3 regions of the Paenibacillus intestini genome follow, and region 2 is predicted to be linked to each of the others. Evidence: riboswitches for the same ligand, from Rfam matches in the RefSeq annotation. Region 2 holds a riboswitch; each other region holds the start of a gene.

Region 1 (10,092 bases), on a different contig from region 2:
CGGAACACCTGACGTATGGATTTCTATCCTCCTCTCCGGGCTGATTATCACGGGTGTGGGAATCATTCTGGTGACCTTATGCCGACGTTTCCCGGAAAAGACCGTTTTCCAATTCACTCGGGAAATTACGGGGCGCCCGATTGCTTACATACTGGGCTTTGCGAACATTCTTTATTTTATGGTGATTGCCGCCTTCGAAATTCGGGTGATGGCTGACGTTACCGGAATGTATCTGCTCGAACGTACCCCTACTTGGGCCATTGTGATGGTGTTTATGTGGATTGGAATCTATCTGATCTCTGGCGGACTTCCAGTCATCGTGCGTGTGTTTGAGATCATTTTGCCGATTACCTTGGTCATATTTGTGATGGAAATTTTGCTTAGTAATCAGTTGTTCGAGATCGGTAATCTCAGACCTGTACTTGGAGAGGGCATCATGCCTGTTGTTAAAGGGTTGAAACCTTCCTTGCTCTCATATACAGGTTATGAAGTGATGCTGGTCATTACGGCATATATGCAAAATCCGAAGAAAAGCAATAAGGCCATGACTTGGGGGCTGGGCATATCTACATCGATTTATTTGATCACGGTCGTTATGGTCGTTGGCAGTTTATCGCTCGATGGAATTAAAACGAGAACCTGGCCAACGCTGGATCTGGTTCGAAGTTTTGAGATTCAGGGTTTGATCTTTGAGCGCTTCGAATCATTATTGCTGGTCATCTGGATTTTGCAGATTTTTTCTACATTTGCCATCACCCATTATTGCGCTTCTGTGGGGATTCGTGATCTGTTTAAAGCTAAAAAGATGCGGACCATTATGTACTGTCTTCTACCGTTTATCTATTTGGCAGCCATGGTTCCCAAAAATGTATATGAAACATTTGCACTAGGTGACATGCTGGGCAATGCATCTGTCGTTTTGTTTGCCATCATGCCTTTGGTATTGTTACTGCTGAGCATTATTCGAAAAAAGGGAGGTAAGCATGCATGATTCCAATCCGGTGGATGCGTATCATCTCTGCGTTACTGATTCTCGGTCTGATCTCCGGGTGCTGGAGCAGCCGGGAAATTGAGGATTTGAGCCTGTATGTTGGTCTCGGCATTGATGTTGGCAAGGAAACCGAGTTTGAGAAAAAAATAGCAGCCCAGAGAGGGGGCTATCCCAAAGAAGATAATGTCACCGCAACCGTTCAGATTGCTCCAGGGAAATCGAGTGGTCAGCAGAGCGATGAGGGAGGGTCACCTTCTTCTGGAAAATCATCCTACTCCAATGAACAACTTACCGGGGATTCGTTGCTTCAAATATTTCGTCAGTTTTCCTTACGCCGAGATCGTCCGCTCATTGGACATCATCTGAAAGTTATCGTGATTTCCAAAGATATTGCTAAAAAGTATGGACTACAACAGTTGCTTGATTTTGTGCTGCGGGATAACGATATTCGCCCCAATTGCCTTGTGCTGATTAGCCATCACCGTGCGCTGGATGTACTCACTTCGAGAGATCCTTCCCGGATTCCAGCCTTTTATCTTACGGGTATCACAAATAATTCGTACATCTCCAATAAGATACTGGAGCCGGTTTCGCTAGCCAAACTGGATGCGGAGATGCAGTCTGGATCCAGCTTTTTGCTTCAAAATGTGTTGAATGCAGATGGCGAGGATAAATTTTCAGGAGGCAGCATCTTTAAAGCGAAAACAACGAAATATATCGGGGAGCTTAGCCAAACCGACCTGGAAGCATTATCTTGGATTAAGCCCAAGGAAAAGGCGGGCGGGGTCATTAAAACATACAGTAAAGAAGGCTTCACTGTCCTCTATGAAATTAAGAAAAAGACCACAAAAATCATTCCGAAGGTAGTTCGAGGGGACATCTCATTTCACGTCAAGGCAGAGTCCGAAGGCTGGCTAATGGAGGATTGGCGTTCCCCTGAAAAAGAAGAGAAGGGAGCCTATCTGAAGGAACTGGAGAAGGATTTTGCCAAAATCGTAGATCAACAGATCGATCAAATGCTCTATAAACTCCAGCATACGTATAAAGCTGACGTTGCCGGTTTTCGGGACAGCATTCGCATCCATTATCCAAAAACGTGGAAAAAGGTAAAAGATAACTGGGATGAAGTGTTTGCGACAGTACCTATTACCTATGAGATTAAAACGAGTATTATAAATCCGGGTTCCTCTACAGAGTAGCTCTATACTCCCGTTCGCAAAAACTTTATGTGTTAATTTCAGCACAAGAATATGGAAAGCTCTGCTTGGGTCGGTTATCGTGTTTATTTAAATGTTGACACATCAGGCAGCAGTCGATATAGTTATACAAAATCATTTTCTTATCCAGAGAGGTGGAGGGACTGGCCCTTAGAAACCTCAGCAACAGATCTGAAGGATACTGTGCTAATTCCAGCGGGTGAAAGCCTGATAGATAGGAGCGTTTGTTTTTATTTGTCAGTTACGGCGCACTCTTCAGGAAAGAGTGGGTCTTTTTTGTTTGTTCTGGATGAAGAAGCAGGGAGCAGGTTATATGGAGAATAGTAACGATAAAGGCCAATTTCAGCGAAAAATGCAAACGAGGCATGTAGTTATGCTCTCTCTTGGTGGCGTCATAGGAACAGGACTGTTCCTTAGCTCAGGGTATACCATTCAACAAGCCGGACCGCTCGGTACGATTTTGTCCTATTTGATCGGTGCTTTGGTGGTGTACCTGGTGATGCTCTGTCTTGGCGAACTGTCTGTGCATATGCCGGAGACGGGTGCATTCCATAGTTATGCGGCTAAATACATTGGACCAGCGACAGGATACACGGTGGCCTGGCTGTACTGGCTTACTTGGACCGTAGCGCTCGGATCAGAATTTACAGCCGCAGGACTGCTTATGCAACGCTGGTTTCCGTCTGTGAACGTCTGGATCTGGAGTGCGTTGTTTGCCGTGATGATCTTCCTGTTTAATGCGTTCACGGTAAAACTTTTTGCCGAATCAGAATTTTGGTTCTCCTTGGTGAAAGTGATGACGATTGTCATCTTTATTATTCTTGGTGGTGCTGCCATGTTTGGTATTATTCCGATGGCAAATGCTGAACCGGCTCCGTTCTTTTCCAACATTACAGCGTCTGGGTGGTTCCCATACGGGGCAACTGCGATTCTGATGACGATGCTGGCGGTCAATTTTGCCTTTTCGGGTACGGAACTGATTGGTATTGCCGCAGGCGAAACGGAAAATCCGGAAAAAACCATTCCGAAGGCCATTCACACCACGCTGTGGCGTTTGATTATTTTCTTTATTGGCACGATTGTTATTCTGTCAGCATTGCTTCCGATGTCAGATGCGAGCGTGCTGGAGAGTCCGTTCGTTGCTGTCATGGAGCGGATCGGTGTTCCATATGCAGCCGACATCATGAACTTTGTTATTTTAACGGCGATTCTATCCGCAGCGAATTCGGGGTTATATGCTTCATCACGGATGCTCTGGTCATTGGCGGATAAAAAAACCATCTCTCCATGGTTTGCCCAGTTGACCAAACGCGGTGTGCCGTTCAATGCACTTGTGCTTAGTATGGCCGGTGGTGCACTGGCTTTACTGTCCAGCATCATTGCACCCGGGACGGTCTATATTACACTTGTATCCATCTCGGGTCTTGCTGTGGTAGTTGTCTGGATGAGCATCAGCGTGTCTCAATACATGTTCCGTAGACAGTATCTGCGGGAAGGACATGACGTGAAAGACCTGGTTTACCGAACGCCGCTGTATCCATTTGTGCCTATCGTTTCATTTGTATTGTGCCTCGCATCCTGCATAGGTATCGCTTTTGACCCAACACAGCGGATTGCTTTATACTGTGGTATTCCATTCATTATTTTGTGTTATATCGTGTATTATTGGACGGATCGTACGAAGAAGAAAAGAGGGCTGACTTCATGACTCAACGTGAGCAAACGAATGATATAAATGTGGTTCAACGTATTCTGGACGAGTATCGAATTATGATTCTGGATGGAGCACTGGCGACGGAACTGGAACAGCATGGCTGTGATCTGGATGACCCGCTCTGGTCTGCACGTGTGTTGCTGGAGAACCCGGATGTTATCGTGAACGTGCATGCTGATTATTTCCGAGCAGGGGCAGATTGTGCAATTACCTCCAGTTATCAGGCAACAGTGGAGGGTTTCCGCAAGCGTGGAATCGGAGAAGAGGCTGCCCTGGATCTGATTCGAAAAACAGTGGAACTGGCGGCGAAGGCCAGAGATGATGTATGGGCAGAAGTGCAGGGAGCCACAGTAGCTGAAGGTTCAACAGGACAGCTTGTTGACATTTCTTCGGGACGAGCCGAGAACGTGGGGAACGAGCAGAGTGAATATCGTACTGGTGAACACACTAGTGGCGAGAAGTTGCGTCGTCCGCGACCTGTCGTTGCTGGCTCTGTCGGCCCATACGGTGCCTATCTGGCAGATGGTTCGGAATATGTGGGACATTACGGTGTATCAGATGAGACACTGGCTGCATTTCACCGACCTCGCATGGCTGCGCTAATTGAAGCAGGAGCTGACATTCTGGCCTTCGAGACGATTCCTTCGTTGCAGGAGGCTCGTGTTCTTGTAGAATTGCTTAAGGAGTTTCCAGAGGCTTATGCGTGGCTTTCTTTTTCATTAAAAGATGGGACAAGCATCAGCGAGGGAACATCGCTTGAGGTATGCGCACAGACATTTGGCTCTGAACGGCAGATTGCGGCAATCGGCCTGAATTGCGCTCCAATGGAAGTGGTCACGGAAGCCATTGGTATCCTGCGCCAAGCTTGCGATAAACCAATCATCGTGTACCCGAATTCAGGTGAAACCTACGATGCCGAGACCAAAACATGGAGTGGCCAAGGTTCCTGCGGAAGCATGAAGGACGCATCAGAACAATGGGTTGCCGCTGGTGCTCAGATTATTGGTGGATGCTGCCGGACAACACCGCATCAGATCAGCGAGCTGGCAAAGAAGTGGCGTAGTTAGTAGACCGAATTTTTTTATAGAACAAACCTGAATAAGAACATAAAAATATATATAAACCTAAAAAACTTATATAATCTCCAACAGCCCTTACCTTTTTTTAATAGGTAAGGGCTCTTTTCAGATTTTTTTTAGGTTATTCAATAACTAACATACGTGGTGATGCCTTGCGAATTTCCCGGGATGCCAGCCAGCATCCGATTGCTGCTGCCAATATACTCAAACAGGCGAATAGCAGAATGCCCCATCCATTCAGAACCAAGGGAAGGTGTACGATTCCATATCCTGAGAGAACTTGTTCAAGTAGCCGGGGAAGAAGGTATACACCCGCAATAACACCAAACATCGAACCAATCAGGGATAACGATGCGATACCAAACGTGAGAGATGAACGAATACTACTGGATGTCATACCTATTGATTTGTAGATGCCATACGTCATGTTTTCTTTGCGAATACTGATCCGGCAGGTACTGAAGATGATCATAAAGGTAACGATGATGAACAGTAGACCAATCAGAGCCATTGGATATATAAGAATGTTTGCCGCTTCTGCAAAAACGGAATCCAGCAGTGTTTTTTGCGTGACGATGGAAGCAGAGTCTCTGAACCGCTCATTCAGTTGGGCTGCAATTGCCCCTGCTTGTGATGGGTCGGTGACATTAATAAAGGCAACATCTACATCACTGTAACTTGGATTTACGTTCTTAACCGCCTGAACGGTGATTCTCCCGGATACCGACATGTTTGCGATTGCTTGATAGATACCCGAAATGATGAATGTGCGCTTCTCTCCTTCAACGTAAAGATCGATAAGGTCTCCCAAATCCTTGTTTAACATCTTGGCCACACTGACTCCGATTGAAATTTCATTCTCGCGTTCAGGGTTATTTCCTCTTAACGTCTCGAATCCGGAGTCCTTATAGCTCCCGTCCAATACACCCAAATAAAGACTGATCGATGGACGGGTTGTATGGTTTTCCAAAACTTCGGAGGGAATTACGCCGGTAAGGTTTCCCTGCCAGCCCACATTTTTGATGCGGTGATCTTCTTCCAGTACACGTTGAAGTGCTGCTTTTGGAAATGTCGTTTTGTCTACGACCACAGCAGCAATGTTGGCATTGTCATACCCCCATTGGGCTGCCGTCTGATTGATTCCGATGATGCTGGTCAGAACAACATATCCGAAGACAAGAACGGAAGCGGCTACTGATGTCAGAAGGAGCATTAAGACGGAACTTTTGCTATTTTTGATCAAACTACGTAAACCGATGACCCAAGAAACAGGCTGCTTTCCAAATGAAGCGATATGTGCTAGTGGTGAATTCATTCGTTGCACCATGCGTACATTGTCGCTCTCCGACATACCGTACCGAATGGCCTGAACAGGCTGGATCGTGCGAGCTTTTTTGGCGTATAACACGACAAATGCAATAACCAAGACGAGTAACAGCAGCCCTACAACAATAGCAGCTCCAATGCCCTCAATTGCAAGATCACCCTGGTCAGTCCGCAGGGATGATACGGAGATGTTGATGATGAATTTGGAGACGAATACGCTGAGTACCACCCCGGGAAGAACGGCGATGATGGACAACAGGGCATATTGAATAACGTAGGTAGCAATGGTTGCTCGGGAGGTCAACCCAAGCGACTTGAGGATACCTATCGTTTTGTAGTTGGACAGAATGGCATCGGATATGGTGAAGCCAATCGTAATGAGCGCAATCATCATCATGACGGTCCCTAAGAATATCATAATGAAACCGATGATCTGGTTGATGATTAGATAGAAGGATGAGATACTTTCGAATTCCATTTTGGTTTCCAGAAATGGAGCACCCATCTCGCTTGTATAGCGGTCCCAGTAGCTGGGGCTCGTACTGTAATCATCAAAATGTATGCCCATCATGTGATGTTCTTTGCCTGCAAGCGTGCTGAAATCATGTTGATAATCGCCAGGGTTCATCCAGATTCTTGCCGTATTGCTGAACGGTGCTCCGTAAGGAACATCTACAACAACCGCTGATACGGTGAGACTTAGCGTAGAAGGTCCCGTTCTGAATTGAACGACATCACCGACATTAATGTTATAACTGTAGGCCATCGAAGTAGGAATCCATACATTTCCTTGTGCGGGAGACGGGCTTTCTTTACCGGATGCAAATACGAGTTGATCTACATTCCATGGAGGTGGAGGGGTGTTCATCATATACAGATAAATGTTGGGGATATCCACATTATCCAAGGTCATGCCTGACAACGTACGGTAAGTAAGCAAAGGCGAGACCTGAACACCGTTCTGAGCGGCCCACCAGTCATACACCGTTTGGGGATCATTTAGATCTTTTTCGAATGTCAACATCTGATGCGATCCGTTTGTTCGGCTATGCATTTCCTTGAACTGATGACCTGTGTTCGCCAAAATGATAACGGAAGTGCACACGAGAAGGGTGGAAAGTAATATAAGCAGGGTAATAAACAGGTTTTGGATTTTATTTTGAGTGAGATAAGAAAAACTCAGCTTCAGGATGGCAGCCATAAATTACTCCTTCCCCGATACAAAAGCGAAGACAATGGACTCCCGCTCCGGAATTTGATGCTCGTGATATTTGTCGAATTCCAGAATACCGCCGATTTTACCATCCTGGATCAAGATCAGACGATCAGCCCGGCAAGCGGCTTGGATGTCATGGGTTACCATCACGACGGACTGTCCTTCCCGGTTCATATCTGTCAGGATGTCGAGCACCGCTCTTCCATGTTCGAAGTTTAAACTTCCGGTAGGCTCATCAGCGAACAGGATATCCGGTGAATTGATGAGTGCACGGGCAATCGCAGCCCGTTGTTGCTGACCCCCGGAGGTCTGGGAGGGCAGGCGATTGTGTTGTTCATAGATGTCCATGTCGCGCATAAGTTGTTTCGCCCGCGCTTGAACCTCATTTTTTTTGTTTCTGGCGATGTACCCGGGAAGAGCGATGTTTTCGTGAATAGAAAGGTCGGGAACAAGGTTGATGCTTTGATAGATGTACCCGATTCGACGTGTGCGGAATGCAGACAATTCTCGTTCGCTATAGGTATCAATACGTTGATTTTGAAAATAAACCTCGCCAGCAGTGACTTGGTCCAGTCCACTCAGTAAATATAACAGCGTAGATTTGCCTGAACCGGAATTACCCATGATCACAGTGAAATCCCCTTCATAGATATCGAGATTAACGTTACGAATCGCATGGTACTGTTCATTCCCGGTCTGGTAGGTTTTACACAAATTTTTGGCACGAATGATGGATGTTTTGTTCAAGCAGATTCACTCCCCGTTGCAGTATATCGTTCATCATAAAGGGAAGATATTGAGAAACCCTTATCCAAATATAAATAAAGTATTACAAACCTAGGACAGCTCAGAGTTAAAAAGGTATTCATGATCAGTATCCCTTCATTGCTATTTGTCACTTCAACATAAAGGCAGACTGAACTGAAAGAGAGTTTCTTGACCGTTTTTGCTGGAAAAATGAATCTGCCCTCCATGCGCTTCAATGATGCTTTTGCAGATCGAGAGGCCAAGTCCTGTTCCTTCCTGAATTGGAGTGGAATAGGGGGAAGAGGAAGAGCCACCTCTAAAATACCGTTCAAATACAAACGGCATGTCCTGAGCCTGTATGCCTCGCCCCGAATCAGTGATGGTCAGCTTGAACTGTCCCGAGTGAACCTCGGCATGAATGCGGATATAATCACCGGGAGCAGTATGTTTAAGTGCATTAGATACCAGATTGGAGACGACCTGTTCTATGCGTACCGGATCAATCCGAATAAGTACGTCAGGGATAGGGCTAGGCTGTACGTAGGTCAATCCGTGGGATTGCACGATATGTGCAATGGGTCTCAGCATATTTTCGAAGACGGAACGACTGTATCGTTCTTGTGGCTCAACCGAGATCTGCCCAAGCTCATGTAAGGCGTGAACGAGCAAATCCTCTACTAGCCGGGCTGTTTTGTCTGTATGGATCTGCATAATATCCAAATATTCTTTGAGAGTATCCTCATCTTCGCATACCCCTTGGGAGATCGCATCTATGTATGCCTTTATCGTGGTAATGGGAGTCTTGAGATCATGAGAGATATTGGTGATGAGCTCTTTCTGAGTCTTTTCCTGCCTCATGCGCTGTGTACTCAAATGCATAAGCTCCATCCGCATCAAGTCCAGCATAGCGTAGAGGTCACCTATTTCGTCCGTGCGTTGATATTGGATTTTCTCGTCGTATTTGCCTTTAAGAATCGATTCGGCATGATGTTTCAGCTGATTGACCGGGGTTAACATCTGTCCTTTGATCCGGCGAACGATGGTGTATAGAAGAAACATGAGCAGAAGGGAAAGTATGATTACTGCAACCAGCAAGAATATGGGAACAGTAGACGTCTTGTGAGCAAATACAAGAGATTGGGGTACGGTGAAAATAACATTTCCGACCTGATGGCTATTTGGCTTTGGGCTTCCCATAACGGGAAAAGCAATATCCAGCAATTCATTACCGTCCGCAATCTGTAACACATCTGCCAAATTGTAATGTAACGCAGATCTAAGGTTTACTAATGTGCCTTCGGATGATGGTACAGAGGAAAGTATGATTAGACCATCCAATCCTACATAGGAAAAAGGAATGTTTTCTTTGCTCGCTGTGGCGCGGATTTGCTCCTGAACAACAGGGTTAGCAAGACGATTATGATTTTGCTCCAATTCAAGCAGTATCGGGTTAACCTTCAGGCGCACCTGATTAATCATCGGTGCAGACTCACTGGAAGAAGGAGATGTGAGCATATGAAGGAATAAGCCAAGGCTACACAGCAGAATTAGAAGTAGGATTGCTAATGATAATTTCAGCCATCGTGTAGACCAGTTATGTAGTGACATGAACGCTTCTCCATTCGTGCTTAGTCATGATTAAACTTGTATCCGACTCCCCAGACGGTTTTGAGTAGGGTTGGATGAGAGGCATCGTGTTCGATCTTTTCCCGCAGTCTACGTATGTACACCGTTACTGTATTTTCATCTCCGTAAGCGTCGAAGCCCCAGATCGCATCAAGTAATTGAGATTTGGAGAAGAC
Region 2 (10,092 bases):
GCATGAACTGGAGCTAATCCCTATTTTTGATACACCTCCATCGAAAGACGAATTGACAGAGCTTATTCAAAAAAGCGGACTTGAAGTGAAAAAGTTTTTTAACACTAGTGGAGAAGTCTATAAAGAGCAACAGCTGAAAGACAAACTGCCAGGGATGTCCGAGGATGAGCAGATTGCGTTACTGGCTTCCAATGGTCGTCTGATCAAACGTCCGATCGTAACCGATGGAGACAAAGTCACCGTGGGTTTCAAGGAAGATACGTATGAGCAGGAATGGAACAACGCCTAAGACATTCACCAGAGCTAATCCTTGAATTGTTCGCAATTCAGGGCTTTTTTGGTTCAACGAGGTAGTGGCATAATTATGCTCCATGAGGGTTGGCGTAACTATGTTATAATGATAGAATGAGTTTCGATATTTAATATGCTATTGAAGTTGGAATCGATTGTTGTTCCAGCTTTCATAGATCAAGGAGAGAACAAATTCAAGTGAATCAACGTAATGAACCTACTTTGTTACTGGTAGACGGTATGGCAGTGTTGTTCCGGGCATTCTATGCAACATCTGCAAGCGGATATATCAGACGTACAAAGGCAGGGCTTCCGACCAATGCAGTCTATGGGTTTATCCGTTATTTTTGGGATGCGGTTCAGACGTTTGGACCAAGCCATGTCATCTGCTGTTGGGATATGGGGGGCAAGACGTTTCGCGGTCAGGAGTACGCAGCATACAAAGGTAATCGTGCTGAAGCACCAGATGACCTTATTCCTCAGTTTACTCTGATTCGTGAAGTGATGGATAGTCTAAACATTCCGAATATTGGTGCAGAAGGGTATGAGGCTGACGATTGTATCGGAACACTTGCCAAGTATTACACCGAAGAAACCGATATGAATGTGATGGTACTGACCGGAGACCATGATATGTTACAGCTGATTAATGACCGCACAAGTATCATTATTATGAAAAAAGGTCACGGCAACTACATGGTGTATAATCCCGAAACGTTGATGGCTGAGAAACAATTGACACCACGTCAGGTTATTGACATGAAGGGTTTGATGGGAGATGCCAGCGACAATTACCCCGGAGTACGTGGAATTGGTGAAAAAACGGCTTTGAAGCTTGTGCAAGAGTATGGATCGATTGAAGGGATTTTAAGCAATCTGGATCAACTTACCCCTTCGGTACGTAAAAAAATTGAGAGCGATCTCGATATGTTGCATCTGTCTCGCAGGCTGGCAGAGATTCACTGTGCAGTTCCGGTGGCTTGTACGCTGGAAGGCTGTGAATTGCGTCTGGACCCGGATACGGTGATGGACAAGTTTGAACAACTTGAGATGAAGAGCCTAGGTTCTTGGATGGGAGTGGCGATAGGGTGAGCAACGTGACGATGAAAAAAACGAGTAAAAAGTGGTGGACTGGGGCAATGGCCCTCGTCCTCGCACTTCCGGTATTGCTGTCGGGGGCGGTAAGTGCACCGCAGACAGCGGATGCCAAAGCAGCGATTAGCGTCAAAGTACAGAAAGTGAAAGCAGCAGGACGTAGTTTTAGTGTACAGACCGTTTCGATTCCAAAAGGAACACCAGTAACCGTAGGACTTGCTAAGAAACAGGTTGGTCAAACCGCTACATTGCCGTCTATTGTAAAAGCGTACGGCGCACAAGCAGCAATTAACGGAGCTTTTTTTGAAGCATATCATGGAGCACCAGATCCCTACGGGATGTTAATAGCAAATGGTAAAGTTATACATATAGGAAGATATGGCACATCCATCGGTTTTAAGGCAGATGGGTCGGCGATAATGGATTCGCTTCAAGTGAGCTTAACGGGCACGGTCACAGATACGAAAGGAAAATCAAGCGGCTGGTATGCAACATTTGTTAACCGGACACCTTCAGCAGATGCAAGCATCTCGATGCTGTACACCCCAGAACGTGGAGCCAATGTTGGTTTCAAGGGCGGAACGGCAGTGATTATGGAAAAGGGTGTTGTGACCAAAAAAGTACCGAATACAAACGTAGCGATTCCCAAAAACGGTTCTGTTCTTGTCTTCACAGGTCGAGAGAAGCCCACAGCTGACCGATTTACGGTAGGCTCCACCGTAGAGATGAATTACAGATATACGAACGCAGCCGGTCAGGAAATTCCGTGGCAGGAGGTAGTCACAGCTGTGGGGGCTGGCCCGCGTCTGGTGAAGGATGGCAAGGTATCGGTAAATCCGGCAAGTGAGGGGTTCAAAGATCCCAAAATTCTGAATGCATCCGGAGCGAGAAGCGGAATTGCGATTATGGCCGACGGTTCGGTGATGCTTGCTACCGTTTCTGGTGCTACAATAAAAGAATGGGCAGCTGTGATGCAAAAGCTGGGAGCTAAACAGGCGATGAACTTGGATGGCGGTGCATCCTCTGGGATGTATGCAGGTGGCAAAATGCTGACTTCTCCAGGGCGGCTGTTAAGTAATACATTAGTATTTGGTGGTTCTGTTCGATAAAAAGTAATCATGGAGGTATGATGTGGCATGACACCTGTACCCGATTCGATAACAGAAGAGGCAAGCACGGCAGTTCTGGCGATTAATATAGGGCAACCTAAGCCATTGCCTGGCCAGAAAAATGAAGTGTTGAGTGGTATTGTGAAACATCCTGTCTCCGCCCCGGTTTTCCTGTCATTCACTGGAATGACAGGGGATGCTCAAGCGGATCTGGTGCACCACGGTGGTCCAGATAAAGCTGTTTGTGTATACGATCATAGTCGCTATTCTGCGATTGAGCGTCTGATGGAGCGTAAGCTGGAGTGGGGGGCATTCGGAGAGAATCTGACCGTTACAGGATGCGCTGAGGAAGAGGTTCGCATTGGTGATGTATTTGAACTCGGTGATGCGCAGGTGCAAGTCAGTCAGCCGAGACAACCATGTTTCAAGCTGGGGATAAGATATGATTACAAGGAGTTGCCTGTATATTTTCAGGAAAGCGGGCATACCGGTTTTTATTTTCGAGTATTGCAAGAGGGAGAGGTTGGCCCTGCATCACGTTTCAGAAGAGTTCGCACAGATACTTCATACATGACGATTCTTGAAGCTAACCGGATCATGCATCAGGGGAAACAGGATGTGGAAGGGATGCAGGCTCTACTCTCTATTCCTGTGCTCTCGGATAGTTGGAAACAGACATTGCTTAAACGGTTGAACAAGCTTGAGCGTAACTGAGCCCTGCTGAATAGTCCGAACCGCTATATGGATACGGCAGTGTTCCTATTACAAACCAACGTAGGAGTGAGATCAACATGACAGTTTTAGGTGCGATTGAAGCAGGCGGAACCAAATTTGTATGTGGCCTTGGTACAGAACACGGAGAGGTCCTGGAACGAGTTAGTTTCCCTACAACCACGCCGGAAGAAACGATGGCTCAGGTCATCTCTTTTTTTGAGGGCAAAGGTATTGAAGCAATGGGGGTAGGTTCTTTCGGGCCAATTGATCCCATTGAAGGAAGTCCAACCTATGGTTATATTACGACAACACCGAAGCCGCATTGGGGACAGTACAACATGATTGGCAAACTCAAAGAACACTTTGATGTACCGATGACGTTTGACACCGATGTGAATGGAGCAGCTTTGGGTGAAGCCACTTGGGGAGCTGCGCAGGGGCTGGATAGCTGTCTGTATATTACGGTAGGTACAGGCATCGGTGCAGGAGCTGTCGTTGGCGGAAAAATGGTGCACGGACTGTCTCATCCCGAGATGGGCCATATTATCGTGCGGAGACATCCCGAGGATTCATATGCAGGATTTTGCCCATACCATGGAGACTGTCTGGAAGGGCTTGCGGCGGGGCCGGCCCTGAACAAGCGCTGGGAACAACCTGCTTATGAATTGCCAGCAGATCACAAAGCCTGGGAGATTGAAGCGCATTATCTTGCACATGCTCTAATGAATTATGTGCTGATTCTTTCGCCTCAGAAAATAGTGATGGGCGGAGGTGTGATGAAGCAGGAGCACCTATTCCCGATGGTTCGTAGCAAACTACAGGAATTGCTGGCAGGCTATGTGCAGCATCCGTCACTTCATGCTGGAATTGATGCGTATGTTGTTCCACCAGGTCTGGGAGATAATGCTGGCTTGTGTGGTTCGCTGGCACTGGCGAAACTGGCCTTGTCAAATAAACGCATTTAGGGATTGACGAAATTTACCAGTATGGTATGATGTGAGCAACAGCATAGTACGGTTAATGAGGAAGCACCTCTCTTGCAGCGATCTGCGGGAGAGGTGCTTTTTTGTGTTGTCTGGAGACAGAGACAGAGAATACCTTCGTTAATCGAACAGGCTGTATCGTCCAAAGGAGGGAACAAGTAATGGAAGTCATTTTCATGAACAAATTATCCAGAGTGTTTGATCAGCATGAACAGATTGCCCAGTTATGGATTGGCGAGGAGGAGAATACTTGGCACTTGGGATGGAGTCGTTATGAAGCAGGGGATCGGGAAGATACGATCTGGTATGAAGGTCATTCGTGGGAAGAGCTGATGCACATATATCGTCATCAACTTGCCATGCAGATGAGCGAAGGGTATCGTCCATTGATGCATGGGTTGTACAATGAAAATGAGGATCTGAAGCTACGTAGTTATGCAGGCCAGCGTCTGCATTGTTTTAGTGAATTATACGGAAATGAACAATTGTATGAGGATTTATGCACATGGCGCAGGCAAAAAGCGGCTTCGGATCGGAAGGCTCCTTATTTTGTAGCGACGAATCGTTTGTTGCGGCTGATCAGTGCGTTTGTTCCACATACGATGGATGAGCTGATGCAACTGCCGGGCGTTGGTGAGAGCAAAGCAGCAGAATATGGGCTGGAATGGCTTGAAATGATGAGTGGAATCGAACAATCGAGACCTTTTCCGTTAGACTGGGTGTACATCGTATTGCAAGAAGAAGAGTACGAAAGTTGGTTATATAAGCAGAAAGAGCAGAAGTACAAGCAGGAACTGGATAAATTCATTACGCGTAAGCACGTGCTGGAAGGCATGAAAGAGGGACAGACCTTAGAAGAGATCGTGAATCGATCTGGTCTATCACGGCGTGAATTAATCGAACTGCTCGAAACATTGGATCTGGAAGGGTATGACACGGATTCATTGCTGGATGTAGAACTGGCCGTTATGCCTGAGACTGAACAAGAGGCGGTATGGAACGCATATGAGGAGTTAGGAGATACATTTCTGAAGCCTGTGTTACATAAAGTTTACGGAGGAGAGCGCCCTGAAGGAGGGAGCTTGGAGCAAGTGTATGAACGGTTACGGATGATTCGCATCCGTTTTCGGAGACATACTGAAACAGAGCGTAATGTTGGTTAGCTAAAATACGCCGTGAGGCGGTGATATTAAAAAAGACGAAGTCGTCCCTGTGAAGGAGCGCTTCGTCTTATTCTTTAAATGGTATGATATAGCGGATAGAGCGGTCGTTTCAGATCCAGTCTTTTTTACGGAAAATAAAGAACATCGTCAGACCGAGTGTAATCATCAGGCCGATAACAGCATAATACCCGTATTTCCAGTGTAATTCGGGCATGTTGTCAAAGTTCATTCCATAAATACCGGTGATAACGGTCAGAGGCATGAACACGGTGGTGATGGCGGTAAACACACGCATGATCTCATTCGCGCGGTTAGCGATACTGGACTGATAGGCTTCTCGCAAGTTGCCCATCAGATCGCGGTACGTTTCAAAGGTTTCCGATATTTTTACGGCGTTCTCGTAAATGTCGCTGAAATATTTTTGCAGCTGATCATCAATGAGACGCAGATCTTTTTTGTTGAGTGTATTAATGACCTCTTTTTGAGGTCCCAGTACTTTCTTCAGCCACAAAATCTCGCTTCGCAGACCGATAATCTCATTCAGATGTGACTTTTTGGTATGCATCAGAATGTCTTCCTCAAGTTTCTCAATTCGCGCTTCAATTCGATCACCAACGGTGAAGTAATTGTCCACAATCAAGTCAACAAGCAAGTAGAGGAGACGATCTGGACTGCTGATTTCCTGTTCCCAGAGAATCGGCTTCAATGTACGTAGTTCGCTGATCTTTTGTTTGGTAACCGTAATGATAAAATGTCTACCGAGAAAGAGATTGACTGCACGCAGGAAGATCTCTTCATCATCAAAACGAATGCTATTAATCACGATAAAATAATGGTTCTCATAAATCTCAATCTTCGGACGCTGTTCTTCATCACTCAAGCAATCCTCAACAGCCAGATCATGCATGGAGAACAGCGGCTGAAGTACAGCCAAATCGTCCACGTCCGCATCAATCCAGTAGAACCCTTCTGCTGGTGGAGTCAGCGCTTGCTGAATGTCATCCACCGGGATAAATACACCGTTGTTAACCAACCGGATTTTCATGTTATCTACTCCTTGTGCACCCGCCGTCTTGGCGGATTTCATCGTTAATATGGGCGCAAAAGAACAGATCAGCCGGTCGGCAGCGGAGCCTGTTATGAGGACTGTACTGCGTCATCAATCTATAATCAAACGGAAGAAACGTCCCGCTGCCGACATGCTGATGTCAATTCTCTATGCAGTTGTTCGGAATTCGACTGCCAGTTGGGCCTCGGGTCGCCATCCATTTAATATGTCACCTCTCACATAAGGGCTTATAAACACTTGTCTAGTATACCGCTGGTCTAGGGTGCTTTCAAGCGCAAAAATGTGTCTATTTCACGCTCTGAGGCAGTGTATGACAACGGATGATGAACGGTTCCGAGTTTAGGTTCAAAACCAATCAACTGGTTCTTGACGTGAGGGCAGTAATGTTTTAAAGTAAAAGTTAATATATCTGAATTAAAATTGAATACAGCGAAATCTTATCAAGAGTAGGTGGAGGGACCAGCCCGATGAAACCCGGCAACCGGCGATATAACGCACGGTGCTAATTCTTGCAGCGACCAAGCATCCTTGTGATGCTGTTGTAACTGAGAGATGAGAGAGGCGCATATCTGTTTACATATGACCTTTCTCGGAATCCGAGAGAGGTCTTTGTCATATGCAGAGCTTCTCAGAGCGTGATTTTCGCACCAGATGCGACCCATGAAAAAGGAGGAGTCAACTCACTATGCCAATTAAAATTCCAGACACATTACCAGCCAAAGAAGTGCTTGAGAGCGAGAATATTTTCGTCATGGACGAATCATCCGCATACAAGCAGGATATTCGTCCGCTCCGGATCGCCATACTGAATCTGATGCCTACGAAGGAAACGACGGAAACGCAATTGCTTCGTCTGGTAGGTAATACACCGATTCAAGTGGATGTTGTGCTGGTACACCCCAAATCCCATACTTCCAAGAACACATCTCAAGAATACCTGGATCTCTTTTATAAAACATTTGATGAGATCCAGCATCGCCGTTTTGACGGGATGATCATTACCGGTGCACCGGTAGAGCAAATGGATTTTGAGGACGTGAATTATTGGGAAGAGATTCAGGAAATCTTTGAATGGACCAAAACGAATGTAACTTCGACGATGCATATATGTTGGGCTTCTCAAGCAGGTCTATACCACCATTTTGATGTACCCAAAGTTCCGCTGGATGAAAAGTGTTTTGGCGTATTCCCGCATACGATCAACAAACCTCATGTTCCAATACTGCGTGGATTTGATGAAGTGTTCAACGTTCCACACTCCCGTCACACGGAGGTACGACGCGAGGATATTGAGAAAAATGATAAACTCGAAATTTTGGCTGAGTCCGAAGAAGCAGGGGTATTCCTGGTTGCCACCAAGGACGGTAAGCAAATTTTTGCCACAGGACATGCCGAGTATGATCCGTTTTCATTGAAATGGGAATATGACCGTGATGTTGCCAAGGGATTGGACATCGCGCTGCCGAAGTACTACTATCCAAAGGACGATCCTTCTCGGATACCTCCGGCTACATGGCGTGCACACGCTAACTTATTATTCTCTAACTGGCTCAATTACTATGTGTATCAGGAAACCCCTTACGATATTGGCCCACAAATCTAATCAAGATTACAGGAGGATGCAGTAATGGAAGATAACAAGTTGAAAATTGAAAGCCGTTTAGCTCAAATTGGGTCCATCAATGAACCCGTAACAGGTGCTGTTAACTTTCCGATCTATCAATCCACTGCGTTTCGTCACCCGAAGCTGGGACAAAGCACGGGGTTTGATTACATCCGTACAACAAACCCAACGCGCAAAGTATTAGAGGAAGCAGCAGCGGCTCTAGAGTCCGGTGATGCGGGTTTTGCCTGTAGCTCGGGCATGGCAGCACTGCAAACGATCTTTGCGATGTTCGGCCAAGGGGATCACCTGATTGTTTCTCTAGACCTGTATGGCGGTACATATCGCCTGTTGGAACGGATTTTGTCCCGGTTCGGTGTAACTGCAAGTTATGTAGATACGAACGATCTGGAAGCATTGGAGAACATCCGTCAGCCGAATACGAAGGCTGTTTTCATCGAGACACCAACTAATCCGCTCATGATGATTACGGACATTCAAGCTGTTGCTTCTTGGGCGAAAAAACACAATCTATTAACCATTGTAGATAATACGCTACTGACTCCATTCTTCCAGCGTCCGATTGAACTTGGTGCCGATATTATCATCCATAGTGCGACTAAATATCTGGGCGGACATAATGATGTGCTCGCTGGATTGATCATCACCAAAGGTGAAGCCTTGTCTGCCGAGATGGCGTTCCTTCATAACTCCATTGGAGCTGTGTTATCACCGAGTGATTCATATCAATTGATGAAAGGGATGAAAACACTGGCTCTTCGCATGGAGCGTCATGAATATAACGCACTTACCATTGCGAAGTTCCTCTTGGAACATCCGGCTGTAGCTGAAGTATTCCACCCTGGTTTGTCCGATCATCCTGGATATGAAGTTCAGCGTAAGCAGTCTTCCGGCAATACAGGCATTTTTTCGTTTAAAGTGAAGGATGCACGTTATGTTGAGCCATTGCTGCGTCATATCCAATTGATTGCATTTGCAGAAAGTCTCGGTGGTGTAGAATCACTCATGACCTATCCTGCGGTGCAGACCCATGCGGATATTCCGCTTGAAATTCGTGACGCTGTAGGTGTGGACGATCGTCTGCTTCGCTTCTCGGTAGGCATCGAACATGCAGAAGATTTGATCGCGGATCTGAATGAAGCATTGCTGGCAGCACAGCAGGAAGTTGAAGGAGGCGTAACCTCATGAGTGAATCGAGTAACCATAAGCCCAGTACGTCGGAGCTGAAGTTTGACACCAAGCTGCTTCACTTTGGAGATGAAATTGATAAAACAACAGGTGCCTCAAGTGTACCGATTTATCAAGCTTCCACGTTCCATCACTTTGATATCTTTAATCCGCCGCAACATGATTATAGCCGTTCAGGTAATCCGACTCGCCAGGCTCTGGAAGATTACATCGCGTTGCTTGAGGGCGGGGTACGCGGATTTGCATACTCGTCAGGGATGTCTGCAATCTCCAGTGTGTTCATGATGTTCTCCGCAGGGGATCATATAATCGTAACGGAAGATGTATACGGTGGGACATATCGTCTACTCACAACGATACTAAGTCGGATGCAGATTGAGACTACTTTTGTTGACATGACCGACATTGAACAAGTCAAAGCAGCAATCAAGCCTAACACGAAGGCCGTATACATGGAAACACCTTCCAATCCGACCTTGAAGATTACGGATATTGCCGCAGTTACGTCCTGGTCCAAGGAGCATGATCTGATTACCATTCTGGATAATACGTTTATGACACCGTACTATCAGCGTCCTATTGAGCTCGGCGTAGATATCGTTGTACATAGTGCTACGAAGTTTCTCGGTGGTCACAGTGACGTGCTGGCTGGTCTGGCTGTTGCGCGTACAGACGAGCTGGGCAGACAATTGAAACAGTTGCAAAACGGACTAGGTACCGTTCTCGGAGCTCAGGAATCTTGGCTTCTGATGCGTGGGATGAAGACCCTGGGTGCGCGGATGGCTCACAGTGAACAGAGTACTGCAAAACTGGCCACATGGCTCAAAGGGCGTCAGGATATAACAGCCGTGTATTA
Region 3 (10,092 bases), on a different contig from region 2:
CGGCATGCGTACACATACGACGATGTTGTATGGATCGATCGAATCCTATGAGGACCGTGTCAATCATATGGTGCAGATTCGTGAACTGCAAGACGAGACCAACGGATTCATGGTCTTTATTCCGCTTTCCATGCAGCCAAAAAGTAAAAACGCAAGCATTATGCGTCGTAACTCGGCTTATGAGGATCTCAAAACAATTGCGATCAGCCGACTGATGCTGGATAACATCGATCATATCAAAGCATACTTCATTAACATCGGTCCACAGCTGGCTCAAGTTGCCCTTGGATTCGGTGCTTCAGATGCACATGGTACGATTGTTCGCGAACGGATTAGTCATGCCGCAGGTGCTCTCACACCTGAAGGCCTTACACGTAAAGAGCTCATATGGCTTATTAAGGGTGCGGGACGTATTCCAGTAGAACGTGATACGTTCTACAATGAAATTCAAGTTTACGAATAGCTCTGATTAGTTTCATCGATCTAGGCAAAGGCTACAGCAGCAGAAGCATCACTCATCAAAGAACGATACTTTCTTCAATCAGGGGGGGACGTTTGATCAGAGTGATGCTTAACTGTGATCACATATTTCAAATTTTCATCTTTTCATTATGAATTATTCAAATTATTTAAACTAAAACAACACACGGAGCAGCTATGTGAGGACATAGCTACTCCGCAGGTTACAGCCCCAGCAATGGGACTGATGCAGAAAGGAAGCCGAGTCATGAAAAATTTCGTCATTCTTGGAGGCGGTTATGGCGGCCTCACGATCATCAAGGAACTTCTGGAAGGTAAAATCCCGTCAGATACGCAAATTGTACTGGTGGATCGCAGCCCCTTTCAAGGATTAAAGACCGAATATTACGCACTCGCAGCAGGAACAGTATCCGATTACGACCTGCGTATCCATTTTCCGGTAAATGAGAAAGTAACACATCGTTTCGGTGAGGTTACAGCCATTAATCTGGAGCAGCGTCAGATTGAATTCGAAGGTCAGGAACCGCTTGAATATGACAAACTTGTGATTGGACTAGGTTGTACGGATCGTTTCCACAATACACCTGGTGCTGAAGAATACAGCTGTACCATTCAGAGTTTCAGCAAAACACGCGAGACGTACCTGCGTCTGAATGAGGTAAAAGCTTATGGGCATGTTCACATTGTGGGCGGTGGCCTAAGTGGTGTTGAGATGGCAGCCGAATTACGCGAAAGCAGACCGGATCTGAATATCAGTATTCTGGATCGCGGTGAACGTGTATTATCCGCATTCCCTCAACGTCTCTCCTCTTATGTTCACGAATGGTTCGGCGAACATCAGGTTGAAGCACGAGGACATATTGCTATCTCGCGAGTCGAGCCTAACGCCATCTACAACCGCGATGAACAGATTCAAACGGATGCTGTTGTATGGACGGCAGGCATTCAACCAGTCAAAGTCGTTCAAGACCTCGATGTAACGAAAGACCCTCAAGGTCGTGTTGTATTAAATGAGTATTATCAGATTCCGGATTATACCGACGTTTACGTGGTAGGTGACTGTGCCAGTGTACCTTATGCACCGAGTGGTCAGGCTGCGGAGGTTCAGGGTGAACAGATCGCTCATATTCAGCATGCCCTCTGGAAAGGCGAAAAGCCCAATCCGCAGCCTCTTAAGCTTCGCGGCACACTGGGCGCGCTTGGCAAGAAAGCTGGATTTGGGCTGATGGGCAAAACGTCCATGATGGGACGAGTGCCTCGTATTCTGAAAAGCGGTGTGCTCTGGATGTCCAAGCGTCATCTCGGTTAATTGAGGTTAATCGAGATCCAGCGCGTCCCAGGCATCCGCTTCGGCTATTTTGGCTAGAATGGCGTTATATAGATCTTCTACTTTATCTGTGGTTACGACTTCACCATTGACCAAGGCAAAAGGTGTCATATAACATTGACCACAATTGGTCAGGCAGCCGTATTCAATCACGTCATAGTCTGGATTTTCATCCAATTGATCCATGACTTCATCCGTGCCAAAATGCATATTGTTAGCACAAAATTCAATAATTGGTCTCATTTCAGTTCACCTGCTTTGTTTGACCATTTTAATTTATGGTCATTTGTAATATAATATAGGAAGGAAAGGAGTTGAACAATATGAGCGAAAACGCACAAAGCACCATGTATGATGAGGTATCTGATGTGCTTGATAAACTTCGTCCGTTCCTGCAACGCGATGGCGGTGACGTGGAACTGGTCGATGTGGAGGACGGCATCATTAAGCTGAAACTGGTCGGTGCCTGCGGCAGTTGCCCAAGCTCCACCATTACCTTAAAAGCCGGGATTGAACGCGCCCTTCTTGAAGAAGTTGAGGGTGTACAAGAAGTTGTACAAGTATTCTAATCAATCCTTCACGAAATAAACCTCAGAGAGCCTTTCGCTTCGCAAGAAGCGAGAGGCTCTTTTTTTGTAATTCCATCAGATAGTAGGCCGGATCGGATCAAGTCCTCCAGATACATCCATAATGTTACCTGTTATAAAATCCGAATGATCCAGACACAGGTACGTGATCACTCGCGCAATATCTTCACCACTGCCAGGCCGACCTCTTGGTGTTTCTTTATCAGTTATGCCCGCAATCTCATCAATCATTTTCTCTTTGTTCGCACCACGAATATCCCCGGGGCAAACCATATTGACCGTAATCCCATAAGGTGCCTCTTCAACAGCAAGAGTCTTGGTAAACGAAACCAGACCTACCTTGGCAGCAGCATACACGGCACGATGAGGCCAGGATCTTGCTTCACCCGCGTGACTGAAGCCAAAATGAATAATACGTCCCCACTGCTTGCGGCGCATTTCCGGCAAAACAAGCTGATCCAGAATCATTGGCCCGAGCAGGTTGCCCTGCACTAACATCTGCACTTCAGCTTCAGAATAATCTGCGAACACCCGACGCTCTCGTACAAATGGACCAGCATTATTCACCAGAATATCTACATGACCCAGCTGTGTCTCTACCTCTGTAACGAGTGTGTGCATCTCTTCTACTTTGGATATATCCGCCTGAACGGCAATGCAACGCACCCCTTTGGCGATTATCTGAGCTTGCAACGATTCGGCTTCTGTTCCGCTATGCACATAATTAAGGGCAATGTGGCATCCCTGATCCGCCAGACTGAGGGCTGTCATTTTACCAAGACCTTTGGCACTTCCCGTTATGAGGGCAATCTTTCCCTTCACGTTCATCCCCCTCTTCAAAGAGCAGTCACTTATCCAGTATAAAAGATTTATCCGCCTCTCACAACTTGTAGCTCTTCACAATCTGTTCCAGTTGATTTACTGTGCAAATATACCTTCATATCCAGAAATGCCTTGATCTAAATTCAATTGCTATGATAATCTCAGTAGGTCATTGTGCCTTATGATAATAACGGCATGAAATACTAAGTTGTAAATTGCTGCTTACATCGTCTGAAAGGATTAATGAAATGAAAAAGTTATGTATCCCCTTCGTCTTCACCTTGCTTCTCCTTACCTCGCTTCCATTTTCAACCATGAAAGTTGCTGCAGAAAATTTTGGTTCAGCCGATGGATTTGAATGGCAGAGTGGCCCTACAACAGTATCTTTGGAGGATATAGCTTCAGTAAACGTACCGGAAAATCTCGTTTTTTTTGATAAAGAAAATACCAAGAGGTTTATGAAAGAAAATCCTCCTCCTCCGAACGGTACTGAAATTGGCTCTCTTTATAACATGAACATGCAGTTGTATTGGAACGTCATTTTTGAATACCACGACATAGGAAATGTCGACGATCATGACAAAAATGAATTAGATGCCGATGAACTCCTGGAAAGTTACAAGCAGAGTCCTGAAGGACAGCATGAGAAAGCGAGCTCAGAAAATCAATCCTCCGTGCTACGTTGGGATGTTGAGCCTGTGTATGAAGAAAGTAAACATCAATTACGCTATTCCATAGGTTTGCGAGATCCTCTACAGGGAGGAGTCGTATATTATAAAGTAAACTTGTTAACACGTGAAGGGTATATTAGCGTCATACTTGTAACTCCAAGTTATTATTTTGAAGAAAGTCGAAAACAGTTTGAAGAAATGGTACTCCAAAATATTAAAATCAAAAACGGTCATACATACCAGGAATATAATGCTTCCCTTGATAAAAAATCAGAGCTTGGTCTCATGCATCTTATTCCGGGCGGTGATGGCATAGCCGCTACCAAGAAAGAGGAACGGCAGACTCTAATCAAAAAAGGCATGATCTTCATTGTTACTGCGTGTGTTGCTGCATTCATCTTCATAAAACTTCGGCGGAAGCCCAGAACTCAGAAATAGTAAAGCCCCGCAGGCCTCTTTAAGAGATCGTGCGGGGCTTTCAGCTATTTAAGATCATGCGCTCGCTTTAACAACTTAAAATGCAGGTTCAACTGCACCTTGGTAACGTTCTTTGATGAATTTTTTCACCGTTTCGGAGTGGAGAGCTTCTGCCAGTTTTTTGATAGCATCCGCATCTTTGTTATCTTCACGGGACACGAGAATGTTAGCATATGGGTTGCCTTGCAGATCTTCGATCAACAATGCATCTTTAGATGGATTGAGGTTTGCTTCCAGTGCATAGTTGGCATTGATAAATACCAGATCGGCTTCATCCAGCTGACGAGGCATCATGGCTGCATCCAGTTCGATGATTTCCAGGTTTTTCGGATTCGCGGTAATGTCCTGTTTAGTGGATGCGATGTTTGTATCATCTTTGAGGGTGATCAGACCTTTTTTCGCAAGCAACAAGAGTGCACGTCCACCATTCGATGGGTCGTTTGGAATAGCCACTTTAGCGCCATCTTTCAGTTCATCCAGGGATTTAATCTTTTTGGAGTAACCACCGAAAGGCTCAACATGGACTGGAGTCACAGCAACAAGGTTGAATCCGCGCTCTTTGTTCTCTGTATCAAGATAAGGCTGATGCTGGAAAAAGTTTGCGTCCAGTTTCTTATCTGCCAGCTGTTGGTTAGGTTGCACATAGTCGTTAAACGTCACCACTTGTAAACGAATGCCTTGTGCTTCAAGTTCAGGTTTGATGCTTTCCAGAATTTCAGCATGTGGTGTAGGCGAAGCACCGACTTTCAATTCAACGGTACGCGGAGCACCTGCTGCGTTATCCGCACCACTGTCGGATTTCTTGTTGTTGCCGCAAGCTGCGAGCACGGCAATCATCATCAAGCTGAGTAAAATAATAGACCATTTTTTCATCTGTAAAACCCCTTCGCATTTTTATTTTTCAATCTATCTGTTATTTCCGGGTGAAATAAATGACCAGACGATCGCCAATCATCTGTAAGAGCTGAACCAGTATAATCATGGATACAACAGAAATAATCATGATCTCATTCTGATATCGATAGTATCCATAGTTAATGGCCAGTGTACCCAGACCTCCACCGCCGACCATACCCGCCATGGCCGTATAGGACACCAACGTAACGATGGTAATTGTAATTCCGGCAAGCAAGCCAGGTAAAGCCTCAGGTAACAACACCCGTCTGACGATCTGAGCTGTAGATGCCCCCATTGCCTGAGCTGCTTCAATGACACCGCGGTCCACTTCACGTAAAGTATTCTCCACCAGACGTGCAAAATACGGAGCAGCCGAGATAACCAGCGGTGGAATGACACCAAGCACACCTGTAGCGGTGCCCACCAGCGTACGCGTAAACGGAATAAGAGCAACAATTAATATGATGAAAGGTACCGAACGTAAAATATTAACAATAACAGATAATATGATGTAGGTTAGCTTTGAACTAGGTGAAGCCGAACGGCCTGTCATAAACAGAATGACACCAAGGGGCAAACCCAAGAGAACAGTAAACAAACCGGATACAGCAAGAATCTGCAATGTTTCAATGGAGGCCGTACCGACCTCTTCCCAGCGTACTTTGGAAAAATCCATTATCGGAGCACCTCCACATCAAGTCCTTCTGCAGTTAGTTCAGACAAGGTCTGTTCAATCGCAGCGGAGTCACCTTCAAAACGTACCGTCAGTTGACCGTAAGGAACCTGCTTGATTGTAGAGATTGTACCTTGCAGAATAGCGAAATCCACACCTGTTTTACGAACTGTTCTCGACAGAATCGCCTCATAGGTTTTATCTCCAAGAAATGAAACCTTCACTAACTTGGAAGAAACACCTGCTGGCAACTCCGTCCCTGCATTTGCCATAACCGTTTCCTCCAGTGCCAGTCCACCTTCGCTGTCACGTGAGACAAAATCCCGCGTGATCGCATGTTGCGGTTTCAGGAACACTTCCGTCACTGGGCCTTGCTCCACGATGCCACCTTGATGGATAACGGCTACCCGGTCGCAAATGTTCTGGATGACATGCATCTCGTGTGTAATCAGCACAATGGTCAGATTATACTTTTCATTAATATCCAGCAATAACTTCAGAATCGAATTTGTTGTTTGCGGATCAAGTGCCGAAGTTGCCTCATCACAAAGAAGTACACTCGGGTCACTTGCCAGAGCTCTCGCTATCCCTACCCGTTGCTTCTGTCCGCCAGACAGCTGTGCCGGATATTTGCTGCTATGCTGCTCCAGACCAACCAGAGCGAGCATTTCCTTCACCTTGCGATCAATCGCATCCTTAGGTGTGTTGACCAGTTTTAAAGGGAAAGCCACATTGTCGTATACCGTTGCAGAAGACAGCAGATTAAAATGCTGAAAGATCATACCAATCTTGCGTCTTTGCTGCTGTAGTTCACTTTTGCTAAGCTCAGTCAGGTTAATACCATCGACCCAAACCTCACCTTCTGTCGGGCGCTCAAGTAAATTGATACATCGGATCAATGTGCTTTTCCCTGCACCTGAGTGACCAATAACTCCAAAAATCTCACCCTTCTGAATCTTCAGATCAAGGTGTGACAACGCCGTCGTTGTTTTGGCACGTCTGCCATATGTTTTGGTTAATCCAACCAATTCAATCACTAATACTGCTCCTTCCCCATCACCTACATATATCTTTACCCGAAGGAAGGGAAAACTCCCCGTTCTACGCAAAAAAAGAGCCCTTTGCAGATACAAAGATGGCTCTTCACGTGAAATGACCTTCTCATCTGCCAAAATCATGTGCAACATGATTCTGTAGGAATTAGCACCTAACATCAACAAGGATAACCATTCATGTCATCATCGTTGATCGGTTGCCGGGCTTCATCGGGCCTGTCCCTCCGCCACTCTCGATAAGAGAAATATAAAGTTGTAGGATTATATAGTTTCATGTAGTTCGTCAAGTATAATGACCGAACTGCATCAAATGCTGTATTGAAGACACGATTCCATGTAAGATTCGATCTGGAACTCAGTATAATCAAAGTATTCCGATTTGTCAAATAGTATTATTTAAAATCATTGCTATACCTAATGTTTCAAAATCTGTTTACGCCAGATTCGATTGATGTATCGATAGGCCATATTCAGTGTTTCACAGACCATATCTACACCTTGCTGCATCTCGAGAAGATGCTGATCCAGATCCTCCAGCTTCACTTTGCCACGCAACGTCTGATGTAACTGCCACAAATCATCCTGCATTTCCGAATTCATGTAATGAATCTCCATATTACGTCGCTTTCGCAATCTGCTCATCGGTTCTCGGTACGCTTCCTTAATCTTAATTAATTGCTGCGCCAACTCATGATGATCCCGATAATATTCGAATTGCCTCAGAACGGTATAATAGGAGAAATGCACTTTGGTTTTGGATGTATTTAGTTGGAAAACTTCATTCAAGACCGTACCCAATTTGTCCAGAATCGCGAAGCACCGAATAAAGGCATCTTTATAAAAATAAACGTACCGGGCATACTCAGATTTCTCAGCAGAACTCATATCGCGCGTTGAACCTGCAACTACTTTTTTACGAAAATGTGCGGCGGCAAAATAACTCTGCTCCAGTTCATCCAACGAAGAGATTAGTCCCTGTGTCCATACATACAGCTTCCGATAATCATGGTTCGGATCATGATCCACATACATCTGTTTTTCAAAAGACTCCAGTGTAAACGCCATGGTATCCATGGCTTGTTTCAGTTTCCCTTGATTCACTCGTGGCTTTTCTCCCAGTAACGTACGTAGCATAGAAGACCTCCTCTTTCCACTGATGATGCAAAATATATATGTTTTCACAGCTGTTGAACAGCTGAAGATGAATTAAAGCGCTATGTGACGTTCGGTTAATCGTTACAACTTGATTTAGGTTGCCCTGCTACCTCCGACATCAAACAAAAGTCCACCTCTCCAATGATCTACATCACCGGATGGTGGACTTTCCAACATGGCCCAGCGCAGCTTCAGGACAATGTAATAAACTCACTTTTTTTAAACACTAAATTCATAAGCTGTTTAGAAACGGTTCACCGGGCGGTGCAGCTTGTACACAAGGAAGCTCATATAGGTCAAGATACCGAACAGTATAGCGATATCCAGCATATGTGCCAGCGCCACAAACATGTAAACTTCCGGGCGATTAATCGTCCACATCATGAACATACCGATAACCACTTGCAACAGAATTAAAACGACGGATAACACACCGAGTGTCCGCAATTCACGGTTGTCCGGGTGTTTACGGTAAGCAAAATGTCCTAGGATCGCGATTACGATCACGAGTGACACAGCTGCCAGACGATGGGCAAAGGCCACAGCTACCCCGCCAGAAAGTTCAGGCACAATCTGCCCATTACATAGCGGGAATCCGGAACACCCGCCAGCCGAATTCGTATGGCTTACAAATGCGCCTGTATACACGACCAGGTACGTATAGATGGTTGAAAACCAGACCAGGTTACGAAATCCCTTACTAACGCGCGGATACTGGTTCAGACGTTCCAAACCGCCATATCTCGCCTCTTGCCTAATCCCGAGAGCCATCATCAATGAACTGGCAAAAGCAATGAGTGCGAACCCAAAGTGTAGAGCCATGACCGCGGAAGATTGCGAGAACACAACGGCGAAAGCGCCCATGATTCCCTGAATAATCACAAATAAAAGGGTTAGAAACGAGAACAATTGCAAATCACGACGCTGTTTGCCAAAGCGTAAGAAGGCAACAAAAGATGCGATGGACAGTAGTCCTGCCAGTGCGCTGACAGCACGGTGGGAATATTCAATCAGAGAGGCAACAGTATGTGCTGGTACAAGCTTACCGTTACATAAAGGCCACTGTGTTCCGCAGCCAAGGCCCGATTCGGTTTTCGTCACGATCCCGCCGCCAAAGGTAGCCAGGAACATAACGAGACAGGTCAATACGGTTAACCATTTAAACAATGTTAAGTGCTTCAATTTTTTCTCACCCGCTGTTGGTTTAAGATGGCGAAGAAGTTTCTTCGCTTGATAATCAATGCCGATTCATTATTGTTGCTAGTGTTGTTTCCATAAGAAGGCTCATTACAGCACTTGTTTTGTACTTTGACACTAATTTCACAACTAAATCCATTATACCGGATAAAAGCATCATTGACGCCGCGCTTTGTGACAAAATGTTAACGTCTATTAAAATTTTGACCAGCAGGTCATTATATTTCGAATTTATGTATGTAGGCCCCTACCCATCTCGGTAGCCTTAAGCTACTCACCTCAAGCCAAATAAAAACAAGGCAGTCTTAAGCCTGAAGACGGCTCAACCGACAGCCTTGTATTTGCATACCTATCTTACAGTCTACCCTGTCTTGAAGACATTCATTCCCTGCGATGCACTTAGGCCTTACTTGTGAATGGTATTGTAGACCTCAACCGCACGATCCAAAAACTGCTCAATCTCTTCTCTCGACTTACGTAGCTTGTTCACGTAGCGCACCAGTTCACGTCCATCTGTGTAAGCTACAAAACTTGGAATACCCAAAATATTTTGCTCCTGACTTACTGTACCCACCTGATCAACATCCACTTCAATCAGGGTCAAGTCACGTGAATACTTCGTTTCCACCTCAGGCATAAACGGATCGATGTATTTGCAATCCCCGCACCAGTCTGCCTTAAATACGGCCACTGTCAAACGTGGAGATTGAATCGCCACATCAAATTCCGGCTTGGATGTAATCTGTTCCAT

Evidence for each region. Region 2 has a riboswitch for S-adenosylmethionine ahead of metA (homoserine O-acetyltransferase MetA). Riboswitches for the same ligand answer to the same signal wherever they lie in the genome.
Region 1: linked by a shared signal. The riboswitch ahead of mmuP (S-methylmethionine permease) and the one ahead of metA (homoserine O-acetyltransferase MetA) in region 2 are both predicted to bind S-adenosylmethionine.
Region 3: linked by a shared signal. The riboswitch ahead of J2T16_RS19960 (methionine ABC transporter ATP-binding protein) and the one ahead of metA (homoserine O-acetyltransferase MetA) in region 2 are both predicted to bind S-adenosylmethionine.

What each region holds. Positions count from the first base shown of each region.
Region 1 is NZ_JAURUN010000010.1:172,983-183,074, reverse strand. It holds gene J2T16_RS23155 (GerAB/ArcD/ProY family transporter) at 1-991, shown strand, start outside; gene J2T16_RS23150 (Ger(x)C family spore germination protein) at 988-2,190, shown strand; SAM riboswitch class I at 2,328-2,429, shown strand; gene mmuP (S-methylmethionine permease) at 2,522-3,916, shown strand; gene mmuM (homocysteine S-methyltransferase) at 3,913-4,989, shown strand; gene J2T16_RS23135 (ABC transporter permease) at 5,123-7,351, opposite strand; gene J2T16_RS23130 (ABC transporter ATP-binding protein) at 7,532-8,290, opposite strand; gene J2T16_RS23125 (sensor histidine kinase) at 8,444-9,898, opposite strand; gene J2T16_RS23120 (response regulator transcription factor) at 9,919-10,092, opposite strand, start outside.
Region 2 is NZ_JAURUN010000002.1:915,215-925,306, reverse strand. It holds gene J2T16_RS09210 (arsenate reductase family protein) at 1-289, shown strand, start outside; gene J2T16_RS09205 (5'-3' exonuclease H3TH domain-containing protein) at 490-1,383, shown strand; gene J2T16_RS09200 (phosphodiester glycosidase family protein) at 1,380-2,495, shown strand; gene J2T16_RS09195 (MOSC domain-containing protein) at 2,523-3,209, shown strand; gene J2T16_RS09190 (ROK family protein) at 3,287-4,174, shown strand; gene J2T16_RS09185 (HRDC domain-containing protein) at 4,354-5,355, shown strand; gene corA (magnesium/cobalt transporter CorA) at 5,465-6,400, opposite strand; gene J2T16_RS09175 (hypothetical protein) at 6,399-6,647, shown strand; SAM riboswitch class I at 6,859-6,983, shown strand; gene metA (homoserine O-acetyltransferase MetA) at 7,110-8,027, shown strand; gene J2T16_RS09165 (aminotransferase class I/II-fold pyridoxal phosphate-dependent enzyme) at 8,052-9,236, shown strand; gene J2T16_RS09160 (trans-sulfuration enzyme family protein) at 9,233-10,092, shown strand, end outside.
Region 3 is NZ_JAURUN010000008.1:62,866-72,957, reverse strand. It holds gene mqnE (aminofutalosine synthase MqnE) at 1-463, shown strand, start outside; gene J2T16_RS19995 (NAD(P)/FAD-dependent oxidoreductase) at 728-1,789, shown strand; gene J2T16_RS19990 (YuzB family protein) at 1,796-2,050, opposite strand; gene J2T16_RS19985 (NifU family protein) at 2,131-2,376, shown strand; gene J2T16_RS19980 (SDR family oxidoreductase) at 2,452-3,216, opposite strand; gene J2T16_RS19975 (DUF2167 domain-containing protein) at 3,465-4,325, shown strand; gene J2T16_RS19970 (MetQ/NlpA family ABC transporter substrate-binding protein) at 4,401-5,237, opposite strand; gene J2T16_RS19965 (methionine ABC transporter permease) at 5,278-5,937, opposite strand; gene J2T16_RS19960 (methionine ABC transporter ATP-binding protein) at 5,937-6,971, opposite strand; SAM riboswitch class I at 7,093-7,232, opposite strand; gene J2T16_RS19955 (Cthe_2314 family HEPN domain-containing protein) at 7,404-8,123, opposite strand; gene J2T16_RS19950 (COX15/CtaA family protein) at 8,388-9,275, opposite strand; gene J2T16_RS19945 (thioredoxin family protein) at 9,748-10,092, opposite strand.